One region of the Promicromonospora sp. Marseille-Q5078 genome, then DNA from elsewhere that is predicted to be linked to it. Evidence: predicted binding sites of a transcription regulator. Region 1 holds the regulator's gene; each other region holds the start of a gene.
The links. The regulator HspR, encoded in region 1, represses chaperone genes until heat shock. The targets are predictions, from matches to a motif close to AAGTTGAGTCNNNNNGACTCAACTT.
Positions count from the first base shown of each region.

Region 1 (5,778 bases):
CGCGTCGTGGACCACCTCATCAAGCAGGTGAAGAACAACGACGGCGTCGACCTGTCCAAGGACAAGATCGCGCTGCAGCGTCTGCGCGAGGCGGCCGAGCAGGCCAAGAAGGAGCTCTCGTCCGCGACGAGCACCAACGTCTCGATGCAGTACCTCTCCATGAGCGAGAACGGGCCGATCCACCTCGACGAGAAGATCACCCGTGCGCAGTTCCAGCAGATGACGCAGGACCTCATCGACCGCACCAAGGCGCCGTTCCACGCGGTCATCCGCGACGCCGGCATCTCCGTGTCCGACATCGACCACGTCGTGCTCGTGGGTGGTTCCACCCGCATGCCGGCGGTGTCCGAGGTCGTCAAGGAGCTCACCGGCGGCAAGGACGCCAACAAGGGCGTCAACCCGGACGAGGTCGTCGCCGTGGGCGCGGCCCTGCAGGCCGGCGTCATCGGCGGCGAGCGCAAGGACGTGCTGCTGATCGACGTCACCCCGCTGTCCCTCGGCATCGAGACCAAGGGCGGCGTGATGACCAAGCTCATCGAGCGCAACACGGCCATCCCGACCAAGCGCAGCGAGATCTTCTCCACGGCGGAGGACAACCAGCCGTCCGTGGCGATCCAGGTCTTCCAGGGCGAGCGCGAGTTCACCCGCGACAACAAGCCGCTGGGCACGTTCGAGCTCACCGGCATCGCCCCGGCGCCCCGCGGCGTCCCGCAGATCGAGGTCACCTTCGACATCGACGCGAACGGCATCGTGCACGTGTCCGCCAAGGACCGCGGCACGGGCACCGAGCAGTCGATGAAGATCACCGGCGGGTCGGCCCTCCCCAAGGAGGACATCGACCGCATGGTGAAGGACGCCGAGGAGCACGCGGCCGAGGACAAGAAGCGTCGCGAGGAGGCCGAGACCCGCAACCAGGCCGAGGCCTTCGCGTACTCGATGGAGAAGCAGATCGCGGACAACCGCGACAAGCTTCCCGCCGAGGTCGTGACCGAGGTCGAGGCGGACATCGCCGGCGTCAAGACCGCCCTGGAGGGCGAGGACGCCGACGCCGTCAAGACCGCGTACGAGAAGCTCGGCGCCTCGTCGCAGAAGATCGGCCAGGCGCTCTACGCCACGGCCGAGCAGGAGCAGGCCGCGGGCGAGCCCGAGGCCGCCGCCGACGACGCCGCCTCGGCGGCGGGCAGCACGTCCGCCTCCGACGAGGACGTGGTCGACGCCGAGATCGTCGACGACGAGGACGACAAGAAGTGACGGACCAGAACCCGCAGGGGACCCCCGAGCCTGACGAGGGCTCGGGGGAGACCCCGTTCCAGTTCACCGACAAGCGCAAGGTCGACCCGGAGTCGGGCGAGGCGCGCGCCGCCGAGCCCGCCCCCGAGCCCGGCTCCGAGGCGGGGGAGGGCGACCCGCTCGCGGCGCTCGACTTCGAGCCCGAGGGCGAGGCCGCCGAGAGCGCCGAGGTGCTCAAGGCCAAGGCCGAGGCGGCGGATCACCTGGACGCGCTGCAGCGCGAGCGGGCGTCGTTCACCAACTACCGCAACCGGTCGATCCGCGACCAGGAGGCGGCGCGGGTGCAGGGCACGCAGGACGTGCTCACTGCGCTGCTGCCCGTGCTCGACGACATCGAGCGCGCCAAGCAGCACGCCGAGCTGAGCGGGCCCATGGCGGCCATCGCGGAGAAGCTCGACGCGTCGCTGGCGCGGTTCGGGGTCGAGCGGTTCGGCCAGGTCGGGGAGGAGTTCGACCCGACGGTGCACGAGGCCCTCATGCATCAGGCCGACGCCGACGCGACCGCCACCACCGTCACGCTGGTGGTGGACCCCGGCTACCGCATCGGCGACAAGGTGGTCCGCGCCGCCCGCGTCGGGGTCGTCGGGCCCGAGTAGCACCGCGACCGCCGGTTGAGCCTGTCGAAACCCGCCCCAGGGTTTCGACAGGCTCAACCAGCACTCGAACGGCGAGGATGATGAGATCACGAGCATGACCAGGAAGGGGGCGTCGTGACAGGTCAGGACTGGATGGAGAAGGACTTCTACTCCGCGCTGGGCGTCCCCAAGGACGCGGACGACGCGGCCGTCAAGAAGGCGTACCGCAAGCTGGCGCGCAGGTACCACCCGGACCAGAACCCGGGCGACGAGGCCGCCGAGGCGAAGTTCAAGGAGATCGGCGAGGCGTACGCGGTGCTCTCGGACGCCGAGCAGCGCCGGCAGTACGACGCCGTGCGGGCCATGGCCGGCGGCGGCGCCCGCTTCGCGGCGGGGCCGGGCGGCGGCGGGACCAACGGTTTCGAGGACGTCTTCGGCTCGATGTTCGGCGGTGCCGGCGGCCCGAACGTGCGCTACCAGCAGTACCCCCAGGGCGGCGCCGCGGGCGGCGGTGGGTTCGAGGACATCCTCAGCTCGATGCTCGGCGGCCAGGGCGGCTTCCGCAGCACCGGCGGCGGCCGGCGCGCCGGCTTCACCACGCCACAGCGTGGCCCGGACGTCGCGGCGGAGACCACGCTGCCGTTCCGCACGGCCGTGGAAGGCGCCACCGTGGAGTTCACGGTGGACGGCCGCAAGGTCAAGACCAAGATCCCCGCCGGGGTGAACGACGGGCGCAGGCTCCGCATCCCCGGCAAGGGCCGCCCTGGCACGGGCGGCGGTGACGCCGGCGACCTGGTGGTCACCGTGCACGTGTCTCCGCACCCGGTGTTCACGCTCGACGGCGCCCACCTGCGCATGACCGTGCCCGTCACCTTCGCGGAGGCCGCGCTCGGCACGACGCTCGAGGTGCCGACGCTCGACGGGCAGACCGTGCGGCTCAAGGTCCCGGCGGGCACGCCGTCGGGCCGCGTGCTGCGCGTCAAGGGCCGCGGGGTGAAGACCGCGAAGGCGCAGGGCGACCTGCTCGTCACGGTGCAGGTGACCGTGCCGCAGAAGCTCGGCAAGAAGGCGAAGGAGGCGCTCGAGGCGTTCGCCGCCGAGAGCGACCACGAGGACGTGCGGGCAGGGCTGGCGCAGCGCGCCGCGGAGTGAGGCCCCCGACGACGTCCACCGCGCGAGGGAGGTAGCGATGGTCACCGAGGACGCCCCGGTGCTGACCGTGTCGCAGGCGGCCGGGCTCGCCGGGATGCACCCGCAGACCCTGCGCCAGTACGACCGGCTCGGCCTGGTGACGCCCCGGCGCACCGCCGGCCGTGGCCGGCGCTACTCCCAGCGCGACGTGTCGCGCCTGCTGGAGATCCAGCGCCTCGCGCAGGTGGAGGGCATCAACCTCGCCGGGATCCGGCGCATCCTCGACCTGCAGGAACACGTGGCGCAGCTCGAAGGTCGCCTCGCCGCCCTCGCGATGCAGCCGGGGGGCCGGGTGTTCGCCGCCGGGTCCTCGGGCGACGTCGTCGTCGTGCGGCGCGGGCAGCGCGTGCGTCGCGCCGAGCGGGCGGAGCTGGAGGCCGAGGAGGGGGCGCTGGTGCTCTGGCGCCCCCTGCCCCGCCGCGGCTGACCGTCTTACGCAACGCAATTCTTCTTTAATTCACGAAGCAATGGGTAAGGCTTTCCTTAGTGAATTCGATGTCGAATTCACTGTGCATATTCGCGCGAGAGGAATATCCTGGCCGAAGGCGGCGAGAGCCGACGACGAGCGGCGAGGAGGGCACGATGAGCACTCTGATGGAGATGCCCGAGGTGACCGAGTGCACGGTCGAGGGCTGCGGCTACAACCACGAGCACGGCTGCCACGCCGGCGCGGTGACCATCGCCGGGCACCGTGGCGACGCGTCGTGCGCCACGTTCATCCCGCTGAGCACCAAGGGTGGCCTGGAGAAGGTCGTCGCCCACGTGGGCGCGTGCCAGCGCGGCGACTGCGTCCACAACCACGACCTGGAGTGCGCGGCGGGCGCCATCCGCGTCGGGCCCGGCCCCGACGACGCGGGCCACGCCGACTGCCTCACGTACGCCCAGCACTGACGGAACCTCAGCGACTGACGGAAACTCAGTGATCGAGCCCGTCGAGACCTCGTCTCGGCGGGCTCGAGCCGTGTCGTCGGCCCGGATCAGCGGGCCAGCTGCCCCAGCAGCTCGGTGGCGGCGGCGTGCGACGACGGCAGACGCTCCACCCACACCCGGGTGGGGCGCCGCAGCGAGTCCCCGAGGCCCATGAGGGCGGCGTTGCGCTCCACGACGCTGCGCGTCGCCTTCGCCAGGTCGGGCACGCCGGTGTCGCGGCGCGCCAGCACGGTGAAGACGCCGTCGGTCAGCGCGGCCATCGGGTGCCCCTCGCCGAACACCTGCTCGAGCGCCCGCCCGACCGTCGCAGAACGCGCCGCGCGGTCCCAGGGCGCCAGCCCGTCGACCGCGACGTCGACGACGAGGATGCAGTACGTGTTCGGGACGTCGTCCTCCCGCCCCACGGCGGCGCCGTAGGTCTCCCGCAGCCGCTCGACGAGGTACTCGCGCGTCGGGAGCCCCGTGGCGGGGTCGCGGACCGCGCCCGGCGCGGGCTCGGCGTCCCGGCCCCGCACCCAGCCGACGGCGACGGCGCGGATGGCGTCCGGGTCCGCCGGGCGCTGGGTGGCGCGGTACAGGCACTCGACGTCGTCGAGCGCCTCGCCCAGGCCGACGCCGGCACGGCCGCGCGCGGCCCCGAGGCGGTGGGCGGCGGCGTGGGGGGAGCGGCCGTCGTCGAAGGCCTCGACCAGTGCGTCGACCGCAGGGTGGTACCAGTCGTCGGGGCGCAGCCAGACCTCGGCGAGGCTGGTGGCGCGCCAGCGGTCGAGCACGTCCGAGCCTTGCTCAGGCGCGTCCGCGGGCCCGCTCATGGACCGGTTCATGATGAAGAGACACCCATGGCAAGCAATCATGACGCAGTTGTGGGCCTTTTTCATCGGGTACGTCGTCCGGGCAAGCAATCTCCGCTGCTCGGAGCACGGAATCCTGCGCCAATCCTGCGGCTTTCCTGAGGAAGTTCACCCTCCGACCAGAGGGTGAACGCACGTAAAGTACGGGGGGCCGCGTGATCTGTCACGCGGAGTCGCCAGAGCGAGGTCGGCCATGACGGACGTCTACGTGGGATCGGACGACTCGGCACGCAGTGATGCCGAGCTGATCCTTGACGTGCGCGGCGGAGACCTCGAGGCGTTCGGTGCGCTGTACGTGCGGCACGTGCCGGCGGCACGGGCCGTGGCCAGGCAGTACGTCCGCTCCGGGGCCGACGCGGACGACCTCGTGTCCGAGGCGTTCCACCGCGTGCTCTCCGTCCTGCAGCACGGCGGCGGACCCGACGCGACGTTCCGTGCCTACCTGCTGACGGTCGTGCGGCGGCTCGCGGCCGACCTCGCGCGCGGGGTGCGCCGCACCCGGCCCACCGCCGACGACGGCACCTTCGAGGCCGCGCTCGGCGTCGTGGACTCCACCGACGCCTCGACCTTCGAGGGCTTCGAGCACTCCGTGGTGAAGAACGCCTACCAGGCGCTGCCGGAGCGCTGGCAGGCGGTGCTCTGGTACACGGAGATCGAGGGCCGCGCGCCGGCGGAGGTGGCGCCGATCCTCGGGCTGACGCCCAACGGCGTCTCCGCCCTCGCCTACCGCGCCCGCGAGGGACTGCGGGTCGGCTACCTGCAGGAGCACCTGACGCACGCGCCCTCGGACGGGTGCCGCGCGGTGAACCCCCTCCTCGGCGCGTACGTGCGCGGGGGCCTCGCCCGGCGCGAGGTCGCCCGGGTCGACACGCACCTCGAGACCTGCGCCGAGTGCCGTGCTCTCGTGCTGGAGCTGGGGGACATCGCGCACGGCATGCGGT
Region 1 is NZ_JBNPQG010000001.1:4,034,027-4,039,804, reverse strand. It holds gene dnaK (molecular chaperone DnaK) at 1-1,251, shown strand, start outside; gene grpE (nucleotide exchange factor GrpE) at 1,248-1,886, shown strand; gene ACQFYA_RS18585 (DnaJ C-terminal domain-containing protein) at 2,001-3,017, shown strand; gene ACQFYA_RS18580 (heat shock protein transcriptional repressor HspR) at 3,055-3,483, shown strand; gene ACQFYA_RS18575 (DUF1540 domain-containing protein) at 3,639-3,947, shown strand; gene ACQFYA_RS18570 (hypothetical protein) at 4,034-4,798, opposite strand; gene ACQFYA_RS18565 (sigma-70 family RNA polymerase sigma factor) at 5,031-5,778, shown strand, end outside.

Region 2 (5,778 bases), 3.7 Mb from region 1:
GGTCGGCCACCGCCGCCCGGCCCTTCGGGTGCAGGTACGGGCCGAAGACGTCGCCGGCGACCAGTGTCACCTCACGGCCCTGCTCCGCCAGCTCGGCCGCCGTCTCGATGCCCGACGGCCCGGCGCCCACCACGACCACCCGCGCCTCCGGCCCGGCGGCCGCCAGCGCCGGGGCGAGCCGGTCCGCCTCCTCCAGGCTCGCGATCGGGAAGGCGTGCTCCGCGGCCCCCGGCACGGTCGGCGCGGCGCTGGCGCTGCCGACCGCGTACACGAGGTGGTCGTAGCCGAGCGTGCGGCCGTCGGCGAGCTCCAGCCGGCGGGCCGGGGCGTCGATCCGGTCCACCTCGGCGACCTCCAGCCGGACGCCGGCGGCCAGCACCTCCCGGTAGTCCACGACCGCGTCGTCCGAGCCGGCGACCCGCTGGTGCAGGCGGATCCGCTCCACGAACGTCGGTCGCGCGTTGACCAGCGTCACCGCCACGTCGTCGCGCTTCGTCAGCCGGTTCGCCGCCATCACACCGGCGTACCCGCCGCCCACCACCACGATCTCGGTCCTGTCCGACATCTCGTCTCCTCGGTCGTTCGTCTCGCGTTCGGTTGCTCACCGTGACGACGAGACGCGGGGTACCGGTGTGACGACCGTTTCGATAGCATCTGCTATCGGAGGTGCTGATGACCCAGGACGACGCGGACGGATCGGCCGTCGAGAGGGCCTTCGCCGACTATCTCGGCGCCTTGGCGGACCGGGCCTCGGCACTCCGCCTCGAGGCGCGGACGACCCTGGAACGAGGCGCTCGGCAGGGGCAGGGCCTCGGCTGGAGCCAGCGTCGGATCGCCGACGCTCTCGGCCGGAGCCAGCCCGAGGTCAAGAGGCTGCTCGACCGAGCGGGACCCGACCAGCTGCCAGCCGGTTCCGCCGGCGCGCCCGCGCGCAGGTCTGCCCTCGACGAGGTGCTCCGGGTCCACCGGGACGACATCGTCGCCGCTGCCGCGCGGCACGGCGCCCGGCGGGTGCGGCTCTTCGGGTCGGTCGCCGAGGGGACCTCGGCCGCGAACTCTGATGTCGACCTCCTTGTCGACCTCGACGACGGTGTCGGGCTCTTCGCGCTGGGTGCGCTCGAGGTCGAGCTGGAAGGTCTCCTCGGTCGCCCGGTCGACGTCGTTCCCGAGAGATCGCTGCGACCCGCCGTGCGGGAGTCCGTCCGCGCGATACCTCTGTGAAGCGCACCGACGCCCAGCTCGCGCGCGAATCGTTGGAGCACCTCGCGATGCTTCAGCGTCACGTCGCAGAGGGATCCTGGGACGCGCAGATGACCGTCGACGCGGTGTGCCTTCGCCTAGCGGCCGCCATCGACAGCGCGTCGCGGCTGAGCGAGAGAGGCCGTGCGGAGGCGTTCGGGGACGGCTGGCCAGCGGTCTGGGCGACCCGCAACCGCATCGTCCATGGCTACACGGCGGTGGACGGTGAGATCGTCAGGGCGACGGTAGAGAACGATCTGGGTGCCTTCTGGGCCGCGCTCGATCACCTGATCGATCGTCCGGACTGATCGGTGTGCGCGCGGACTGGCCCGGCCGGATCAAGGTCGCGTCCGGCCGCGCGGACGAACTCCCGGATTCGTGCATGGGTCGAATCGCGAACCGCCTCGACCTCGCGGCGCGAGCTGGCCGGCTTGAAGGCGTTCATGCTGACGAAGAGCGACTCCGCCTGCTGGACGATCTCATCGGAATCTGAGAGCAGCTGCAGGCGGAACAACGCCTGCTGAGTGATGTCTCGCTGTCGGCGTACCTCGTGGTCGTGCTCAGGAACCGGTGAATCGTCGTGCTGGTATCGCGCGTACCAACGGTCGATCTGTCCGCGCCTGTACCTGGCGAGCGCCCCCGCATACTCGGCGCAGGCGAGCAGGCGTTCCTGTCGGAGCTTCTCCAGGCGGGCGACCTCTCCCGCTTCGATGACGCTCTTTCTTTGGAACCGGTGCTGAAAGAGGACACCGAGGAGGGTTCCGACGACGGCTACAGCGGCGGCGACTGCTTCCATGGTTCATGGAGATAGCACGTCAAGCCCTCTGTGCGCCTCCTGATGGTCGACACGACGACGGCGCCCCGGTCGCGGGTGCGACCGGGGCGCCGTCGAGCGGTGCGTGATCCGTGGATCAGGCGGTGGTGACCTCGATGCGCTGCGGCGTCGTGCCGGTGAAGACACCGACGACGGTGACCGTCAGGACGCCCGCGTCGTAGGCAGCGCGGACGGCGTCGCCGTCCACGGCCTTCGGCAGCGTGACGACGCGGCGGAACGAGCCGAAGCGGACCTCCGAGATGCGGCGGCCCTCGGACTCCTCCGAGCGCTGGTCCTTCCGCTCGCCGCGCACGACGAGCTTGCGGCCCTCGACCTCGACGGTGACGTCCTCGGCCGGGTCGATGCCCGGCAGGTCGAGGCGGGCGACGAGGTCCTCGCCGTCGCGGTACACGTCGGCGGCGGGCACGGGGCCCTCGGTCGCGAGGCGCGGGGTCCACAGGTCGCGGAGCCACGCGTCGGCGAACGGGGTGCGGGTCAGGGTGGTGGTCATGCTGTCCTCCTCCAGGTGGGTGCTGCTGACGGGTACAACTTGAGCCACCCCGACTCAATTTCCGGGTTCGCCGACGGCGGACTCGCCCGCGGACGCGCGGGTCAGCGGGTGGACGGGGTGGGGACGGAGAGGGTCCCAGCGCCGGTCGCGGTGCGCGCGTGTCGTTCCACCGCGGATGCCGTGGTGAGCGGCTCGTACGCGTACGGCGGCACCCAGTCCACGGTCGCCGTGAAGCCGGCCGTCGCCCAGTCGGGCAGCGGTTCGCCGGTCGAGGCCGCCTCCGCGACGCGCTCGTCGTACTGCGTCGCAGCGATCGACTCCAGGTCGACGGGGCGCTGCTTGAACCACGAGCCCTCGTCCGCGAAGCGGGTCGCGTTCCACACGCTCACGGCGACCGTGGCGTCCGCTCCCGGTCCCGTGTAGTCGAACGAGTTGCGCTCGGAGAACACCTGGGACTCGTAGCCGAGGCCGATGAAATAGTCGTACCCACCGTCGACGGCGGCCGCGCTGGTCATCGGCGACTCCGGGTCGTTGACCCGGCCGAGAAAGTAGTTGTTCACCACGTGCACCTGCCCGAACCGGACCCGCGGGGAGCGCTGCCCGACGCCGTCGAAGAAGTTGCCCATGTAACTGACGTTCAGGTGCCCGCGCTCCTTGTCCCCGTGCTCGTCACCGGAGGCCAGCATCATCGCCTTGTCGTGGTTGGTGATCAGTGAGTTGCTGACGGTGATGAAGTCCGAGCCGTCTTCGATGTCGAACAGGCCGTCGTGCCGGTTCGCCGGCTCGCCGTCGGGCCCGAGCGGGGCGTCGCGGTCGAGATGCTTGCCGTCGGTGAGGGTGACGTGGTCCACCCAGACGTTGGTCGAGGTGACAGCGGACATGGCGTCGAACCGCGCGTCCCAGGTGCTGCCGGGCTGGTCCCACCAGGTGAAGTAGTCGACCGGAGCCTCGACCGTCACGTTGCGGATCACCACGTTGTGCGCCAGGTGCAGCATGATGGTGGCCTGGTCGAACCCGGCGTCGTCGCCGAGGCCCACGATCGTGGTGTTGCTCGGGATCTTCAGTTCGGTCTGCGACTTCATCGCCCGGCTCCCGTTGACACGCAGTCGCCGCTGGTCGCCGCAGTAGTCGTGCAGCCCGTCGCTCCAGCCTTCGAGGCCGAAGCAGCTGAGGAACTTCGTGAAGTCGTAGCCGGGCGCGAAGTCCTGCTCGCCCAGCAGGGTGCCGTCGTCGGCCTCGTTGCCGTGCACGGTGCCCGAGACGTAGACGATCTTGGGCGCGTCCCGGTCGCCCCGGTTGTCGAGCGCGGCGAGCAGCTCCTGGCGGTTGCTGACCGTGTACGTCGACTCGGTGTCGGCTCCGGCGCCGCCGTCCGTGCCGCCGTTCTCCGAGGCCCAGCCCGGAGCCTCGTCGGTCGTGCTGAACGTGCGGCCGGGGGGCGAGTCGGGACCCGCGGTGGCGGTGGGCGCGGCGGTGAGGGCGCCGGCCGCGGTAGCGGCGGCAAGGGTGAGGGCACCGAGAGTGGTGCCTAGCCTGCGGCGGACGAGCATCGGGTGGACCTTTCGCGACGTCGGGAAGGGGTCCATCCATCGCAGCGACGGGAACTCATCATCGAGAAACCGGTTACCGAGACGGTGGTGACAGCACCCTAACCATCGAGCGTGCGTCGTGCGCTGGAACCACCCTGCGGACGCGGCCATGCGCCGCGCGTCCCACGCCGAAACGGCACGTGCCGTCGCCGGGGCTGCCGCCCTGTGGCGGCGGTCAGCAGGTGCCGGCGCCCTCGAGGTCGGCGCAGACCAGGCGGGTGCGGGCCTCGGTGACGGTGGTCGGCTCCGTGGTGCTCGTCGTCGAGATCGTGCCGGGGATGTCGGTCCAGGTGCTGGTGCCCTGGACGCGGAAGCGGCCCTGCCAGGTGGTGGTGAGCGAGACCGCGACGCCGGCGCGGTACGTGTTGCCGTGGTCGTCGACGGCGGTGCCCGCGTCCGCGCCGGGCGTGCCGAGCCGGCTGTACGTGTGCCCGACCCACGAGGCGTCAGGCGTCGGGTCGCCCTCCTGCCACGCCTCCCCGGGGCTCGTGGTGGTGAGGGTGCTGCCACTCGGGGAGAACGGGTCGTCGAAGTTCCACGTGAACTCGGCCGGCTCCGCGCGGATGACGACCGGCACGCCCAGCAGCGTCACCCCGCGGTCCTGCGGCGTCGCGGTGGTGTAGGCGGGGTAGTGCACGTTCACCACCATCGGCGGGTTGCCCTGCAGCGTCGCCACCGGGGCAGAGATCTTCATCGACCGGAACTCGCGCCGCGCCTGCTCGGCGATGTCCGCGGGCGTGATGCACTCGTCGTCCGACAGCTGCTCCGGGTCGCCGTACGTGCCGTCGTCCTGCACGCGCTGCACCCAGAGGGCATCGAGGGCGAACTCCCCGTCGTCGCACGGCTTGGTGATCTCAGCGACGTCCTTGCCCTCAGGGCACGCGCCCTGCGCCGTGACGATCCCGCTGAGCGCATCCAGCTCGGCACCCAGCGTCGCGCACGTCACCGCGTCGGTGCGGGCGTAGCGGTCCTGGGGCTCGTCGGACGTGGGCTCGCGCCCATTGGCGGTCTGGGTCCAAGCGTCACTGGAACTCTCGACGGTCAAACTGTCGGCATCATTGTCCGTCTTGCCCTCGTAGTCCGGCACGTCAGCAGAGCCTGCGAGGAGCGCGATCACCAAGAAAACGCCCGTCGAGATCCGCGTCACGTCAATGCTCCTTGTCGTTCACGACTCCGACAATGACCCAATCGCCCGACTTCTGCGCTACTTCAACCCGTGACTTCGCAACCACCGCGGCCTGAGATGCTATCTCTTCGCCATTCGAGTCGGTGATCGTCCACGGTTTCTCTGACGTCTCCACGTCGATCGGCCAGATACCTGTGGCGGCGTCCTGCTCGTAAGTGTGGAGAATTTTGACTGTAGTGCTGCCACCCTCAAAAACGTCGCCGCGATCGGCAATTGTTCTCGCCTGGTCAAGGCGGTCGTCACAGAAGCCGCAGGCCTTTCCTGACATCGCTTCCCATTCGGCGGTGTCGTTGGTCTTCATGATGTAGTCGTCGAGCTCGAGGAAGTACACCGCAGCGGCTTCGGCCCCGGCAGGGCCGTCGTCGTCCATCTCCTTGGGCCGCTCGGGTGCGACGACCACGGCGGTCGAGCTCGGGGATGGAGACGCCGAGGCGTCGGT
Region 2 is NZ_JBNPQG010000001.1:357,120-362,897, forward strand. It holds gene ACQFYA_RS01610 (NAD(P)/FAD-dependent oxidoreductase) at 1-565, opposite strand, end outside; gene ACQFYA_RS01615 (nucleotidyltransferase domain-containing protein) at 673-1,221, shown strand; gene ACQFYA_RS01620 (HepT-like ribonuclease domain-containing protein) at 1,218-1,547, shown strand; gene kilB (plasmid transfer protein KilB) at 1,523-2,035, opposite strand; gene ACQFYA_RS01630 (Hsp20/alpha crystallin family protein) at 2,151-2,564, opposite strand; gene ACQFYA_RS01635 (pectate lyase family protein) at 2,666-4,114, opposite strand; gene ACQFYA_RS01640 (hypothetical protein) at 4,329-5,240, opposite strand; gene ACQFYA_RS01645 (DUF6318 family protein) at 5,302-5,778, opposite strand, start outside.
Region 2: the regulator HspR is predicted to act here: its motif matches at 2,601-2,625, upstream of ACQFYA_RS01630 (Hsp20/alpha crystallin family protein).

Region 3 (5,778 bases), 3.4 Mb from region 1:
GTGGTGAGGTAGGCGTCGCGCGCGGGCTGCGGGGACAGCGCGAGGTCGTGGGCGCCGCCCGAGATCGTGCGGACCGTGACGTCGCCGCCGAGGCGGGGCGCGCGCTCGCGGATGTGCACGACGTCGAGCACGGAGTCGGTCGTGACCAGGTCCGGGTGCCAGGACCGCGCGGGCCCGGACCGGTCGGACGCGAGCACCAGGACCGGGATCGTGAGGTCCAGCCCGCGCGCCACCCGGTGGTGCGCGCGCCGTACCGACCGTAGCCAGCCGGCGCGCGCGGGGAAACCGGCGTGCGGCTTCCAGGCGAGGTCGAAGTCCCACTCGCCGCCCGTCTCGCGGTGCAGCGCCGCGCCGTAGTGCTCGCTCACCGACCCCACGACGAACCGCGGCGCGAACCGTCCGACGACGTCGATCGCCCACGTCGCCGGGCCACGCATGAGCCAGCTCTCGTTGAGCTCGAGCCACGGGCTGTTGAGCACCAGCGCGTCCGCCCGGCCGGGGCGGGCGTTCGCCCACAGCGGCGCGACCAGGCCGCCCGTCGAGTGCCCCAGCACGACCAGTCGCTCGTGCCCCGCCGCCCGTACGACGGCGGCCGCGGCGTCGAGGTCCTGGGCGTACAGCGCCAGGTCGTCCACGAGGTTGGGGTCGCGGCCGGCGGTCGTGTGCGCGGGCAGCGCCCGACCGTGGCCGCGCAGGTCCACCGCGTAGAACGCGATCCCGCGCGCGGCGAACGCGCGCGCGACGTGGGGGTGGAAGAAGTAGTCCACGAAGCCGTGCACGGACAGCACGGCCGTGCGCGCCGGCCGGGACATGGACGACCCCGGCGCTGGCGACCCCGGCGCTGACGGCCCCGGCGTGGACGGGACGTGCCGCACCAGCACGGCCTCCGCGGCGCCGGGCAGGTCGAGCGTGCGCGCCTGGAACTCCGGCCCGAGCACGTCCTCGCGCCACGCCCCGGCGTCGGGGCGTGGCACGGCCGGTGCGTCAGGCACCCTGCGGCGGGTCGGTCGGGCGGCGCTCGGTGCCGGGCTCGTCGGTGCCGGGCTCGTCGGTGAGGGGTTCATCCACGACGGGCTCCTCGGTGACCGGCGACTCCGTGCCGGGCTCGACGCCGGGCTCGACGGCGGGCTCGCGGACGGTGTCCTCCTCGCCGGGACGCCCGGGCTCCAGCGGCTCGGCGACGGGGCCGGTGGTCGCGCCCGTCGTCGGGGCGGCGTCGGGCGCGCGCTCGGGCTCGTACGGCTCGGCGACGGGGCCGGTCGTCGGCTCCGTCGGCGGCGCCGCGGCGGGCGGCGCGCCGAAGACCTGCTCCTCCGGCGTCGGGCCGGCGCCGGGGGCGGGCACCGCACCGGGCGCGGCGCCGGCGGCGAGCGCGGTGTCCCCGGTCGTGGTGCCGGTGGCCGTGGCCGACCGGCGGTTGTTCCGTACGACGAACCAGACGACGAGCCCGATGACGATCAGGCCGACCACGAGCCCGACGATCCACCACGGGAACCCGCCGGCGCCCTCCTCGGCGGCGCCGCGCGCGTGGATCTCGGTGTTCTCGCCGATCGCCGGCGTCCAGGTGACCGTGGTGCCGTCGACCTGCCCGGAGTCGGAGACGTCGCTGACCGCGCCGGGGAACGTGATGGAGAGCTGCACGTCGAAGGCGTCCTGCACGTTCTGCGGCAGCTGCTCGAGCTGGTCGGCGCCCTCGGAGAGGTCCACCGTGCCGTCCACCACGTACTCGTCGCCGTCGCGGGTGATGGACACGTCGGCGGCACCGTTGCCCCCGACGTCCTCGATTGGGGTGTCTGTGAACGTGATCCGTGTGCCGGTGTACTCGTCGTCCGAGTACGGCTCCTGCGTGGCACCCTCGGGCAGGTCCAGCCCGAGCTCGCCGCCGGCCTGGTCCCAGAGCTCGCCGGGTTCCATGCCCAAGGTCTCCGCGAGCTGGTTGGAGAATGCCGCGATCATCGTGCCCGAGACGGTGTCGTCCTCGGACACCGTCATGTCCATGTCCAACCTCAAGCACCCGGCGAGGACGAGGAGGCCGACGGCGGCGAGCGTCGCCGCGATCGCGGTGCGGAGGCGGCGACGGGGGCCGCGGGCTGGAGTGGTCACCGACCCAGCATCCCGCAGGCGGGAGCCACCAGCCACCGGGCCGTCACCTGGGCGCACACCCCGTCTTGCCATCAAAGTTGAGCGGAATAGACTCAACTTTGGCGACGTTCCCTCAGCAGACGTCGTCCCGTGTCATCCCGGAGGTTCCATGGACATCAAGCTCACGACCATGTCGCAGCAGGCGCTCGGCGACGCCGTCCAGTCGGCGTCGGCTGCGGGCAACCCGCAGCTCGAGCCGGTGCACCTGCTGCAGGCGCTGCTCCAGCAGACCGGCGGAGTCGCCGTCGGCCTGCTCGACGCCGTCGGTGCCGGCGCGCAGCAGATCGGCCAGCGCGCCCGCGCCGCCCTCGTCGCCCTGCCGCAGGTCAGCGGCAGTGCCGTCGCCCAGCCGTCGCCCTCGCGCGCGATGAGCGCCGTGCTGGAGAACGCGGGCAAGGAGGCCGAGGGGCTGGGCGACGAGTACGTCTCGACCGAGCACCTGCTCATCGGCCTGGCCGCGGGGCAGTCGCCCGCCGCGCAGGCGCTGACGGAGGCCGGCGCCACCGCGGACGCCCTGCGCGCCGCGCTGCCCGCCGTGCGCGGCTCCTCGCGGGTCACCACCCCCAACCCCGAGGGCACGTACAAGGCGCTCGAGCAGTACGGCACTGACCTCACTCAGCGCGCGCGGGACGGCAAGCTCGACCCCGTCATCGGCCGCGACTCCGAGATCCGCCGCGTCGTGCAGGTGCTGAGCCGCCGCACCAAGAACAACCCCGTGCTCATCGGCGAGCCCGGCGTCGGCAAGACCGCCGTCGTCGAGGGACTGGCCCAGCGCATCGTCGCGGGCGACGTCCCCACGTCGCTGCAGGGCAAGCGCCTCGTCGCGCTCGACCTGGCCGGCATGGTCGCGGGCGCCAAGTACCGCGGCGAGTTCGAGGAGCGGCTCAAGGCCGTGCTCGAGGAGATCACCGCCTCGGACGGCGAGGTCGTCACCTTCATCGACGAGCTGCACACCGTCGTCGGCGCGGGCGCCGGCGGCGAGGGCGCGATGGACGCGGGCAACATGCTCAAGCCGATGCTCGCCCGCGGCGAGCTGCGCCTCGTCGGCGCCACGACCCTCGACGAGTACCGGGAGCACATCGAGAAGGACCCGGCCCTCGAGCGCCGCTTCCAGCAGGTGTTCGTCGGCGAGCCGTCCGTGGCGGACACGGTCGCCATCCTGCGCGGGCTCAAGGAGCGGTACGAGGCGCACCACAAGGTGACGATCGCGGACTCCGCGCTGGTCGCCGCCGCCGCGCTGTCCGACCGGTACATCACCGGCCGCCAGCTCCCCGACAAGGCGATCGACCTGGTCGACGAGGCGGCGTCGCGCCTGCGCATGGAGATGGACTCCTCGCCCATCGAGATCGACGAGCTGCAGCGCGTCGTCACGCGCCTCGAGATGGAGGAGGTCGTGCTCAAGGAGTCCGATGACGCCGCGTCGAAGGAGCGGCTGGAGCGGCTGCGCGCCGACCTCGCGGACACCCGCGAGCAGCTCGCCGCGCTCACGGCCCGCTGGGAGTCGGAGAAGGCCGGCCACAACCGGGTCGGCGACCTGCGCGCGCGCATCGACGAGCTGCGCACCGAGTCCGACCGGCTGCAGCGCGAGGGCGACCTCGAGGCCGCCGCGCGCCTGCTGTACGGCGAGATCCCGCAGGTGGAGCGCGAGCTCGCGGACGCGGAGCGGGCCGAGGCCGCGTCGTCGGTCGAGCTCGTCGAAACCTCCGACGGGGTCTCGACGGGTTCGACCAGCGAGGGGCCGATGATCGCCGACAAGGTGGGCGCCGACGAGATCGCCGAGGTGGTCTCCGCCTGGACGGGCATCCCCGCCGGGCGCATGCTGCAGGGCGAGTCGGAGAAGCTGCTGCACATGGAGGACGTGCTCGGCGAGCGGCTCATCGGCCAGGCCGCCGCGGTGCGCGCCGTCTCCGACGCCGTGCGGCGCTCGCGGGCGGGCGTGGCCGACCCCGACCGGCCCACCGGGTCGTTCCTGTTCCTCGGCCCGACCGGCGTCGGCAAGACGGAGCTGGCCAAGTCGCTCGCCGACTTCCTCTTCGACGACGAGCGCGCCATGGTGCGCATCGACATGTCCGAGTACTCCGAGAAGCACACGGTGTCCCGGCTGGTCGGCGCTCCTCCGGGCTACGTCGGCTACGAGGAGGGCGGGCAGCTCACCGAGGCCGTGCGGCGACGCCCGTACTCCGTCGTCCTGCTGGACGAGGTCGAGAAGGCGCACCCGGAGGTCTTCGACATCCTGCTGCAGGTGCTCGACGACGGCCGCCTCACCGACGGCCAGGGCCGCACGGTCGACTTCCGCAACGTCATCCTCGTGCTGACGTCGAACCTGGGCTCGCAGTTCCTCGTGGACCCGGGCCTGGACGACGACGCCCGCCGCGAGGCCGTGCTGGCGGCCGTGCGCGCGTCGTTCAAGCCGGAGTTCCTCAACCGGCTCGACGACGTCGTGGTCTTCGACGCGCTGAGCGTCGAGGAGCTCGGCGAGATCGTCGACCTGCAGGTCGCGGCGTTCGCCCAGCGGCTCGCCGACCGTCGCATCACGGTGGACGTCACGCCCGCCGCGCGCGAGTGGCTGGCGCTCGAGGGCTTCGACCCCGCGTACGGGGCGCGGCCGCTGCGCCGGCTGGTGCAGCGCGAGATCGGCGACCGGCTCGCCAAGGAGCTGCTCGCGGGCGCCGTGTCCGACGGCGACACCGTCGTCGTCGACCTCGACCCCGACTCGTCGGGTCTGGCGGTGACGCGGCAGCTCCCGTGATGCCGAGATAGAGAGGCCCTTCGGCGAGGTGAGGTCAGACGGCCTTGCTGCTGACCCGGATGAACGTCGGGTTGGACTGCCAGATGTGGCGCTTGACGACGCCCACGCGCGGGTTGCCGGCGTCGATCTGCTTGCCGTTGCCGATGTAGATGGCCACGTGACCGGGGGACCAGATCAGGTCGCCGGGCTTGGCGTTGGCGCGCGAGACGCGCTTGCCCACGTTCTTCTGGGCCGAGGAGGTGCGCGGCATCGACTTGCCGATCGCCTTCTTGTACACGTAGGTCGTGAAGCCCGAGCAGTCGAACGACGACGGCCCGGTGGCGCCGGACACGTAGCGCGCGCCGACCTTCGTCTTCGCGATGGCGACGACGGGCGAGCCCGGCTTCTTCGCGGTGACGCCGGTGGTGCGCGACGACTTGTTGGCGAGGTTGCTCGACGCCGGGTAGACGGCGATGCGGACCTTGTTCTTGCCGGTCTTGTACTGACCCCAGACGGGCTTGAACGTCGTCTTGCCGCCGTGCAGCTTGTGGGTCGAGACGATCTTGCCGTTCATGACGAGCTTGGCGCGGCCGGCGATCGCCTTGCCGGCGTGCGTCGCCTTCATCGTGAAGGCGGGGCGGTGCCGGCCGGAGTTCTTCACCATCGTGTGCTTCGACGCCGTGAAGACGGTGCGGGGCTTGATCTTGGCCTTGGCCGTGTGGACGGCCACGGTGCCGACGCTCGCGGCGGCGGTGCCGGTCGCGGCGGAGGACTGGGGCGCGGTGGCGACGATGCCGCCGGCGGTGAGCGCCGTGGCGAGGCCGAGGGCGACGAGTGCGCGCCGGGGGCGGGGGGCCGCGACGGCGGCGGCGCCAGGGCGCGCGGGGTCGTGGGACGTAGGCATGGGC
Region 3 is NZ_JBNPQG010000001.1:645,702-651,479, forward strand. It holds gene ACQFYA_RS02995 (alpha/beta hydrolase) at 1-974, opposite strand, end outside; gene ACQFYA_RS03000 (LppM family (lipo)protein) at 985-2,103, opposite strand; gene clpB (ATP-dependent chaperone ClpB) at 2,252-4,891, shown strand; gene ACQFYA_RS03010 (C40 family peptidase) at 4,926-5,774, opposite strand.
Region 3: the regulator HspR is predicted to act here: its motif matches at 2,178-2,202, upstream of clpB (ATP-dependent chaperone ClpB).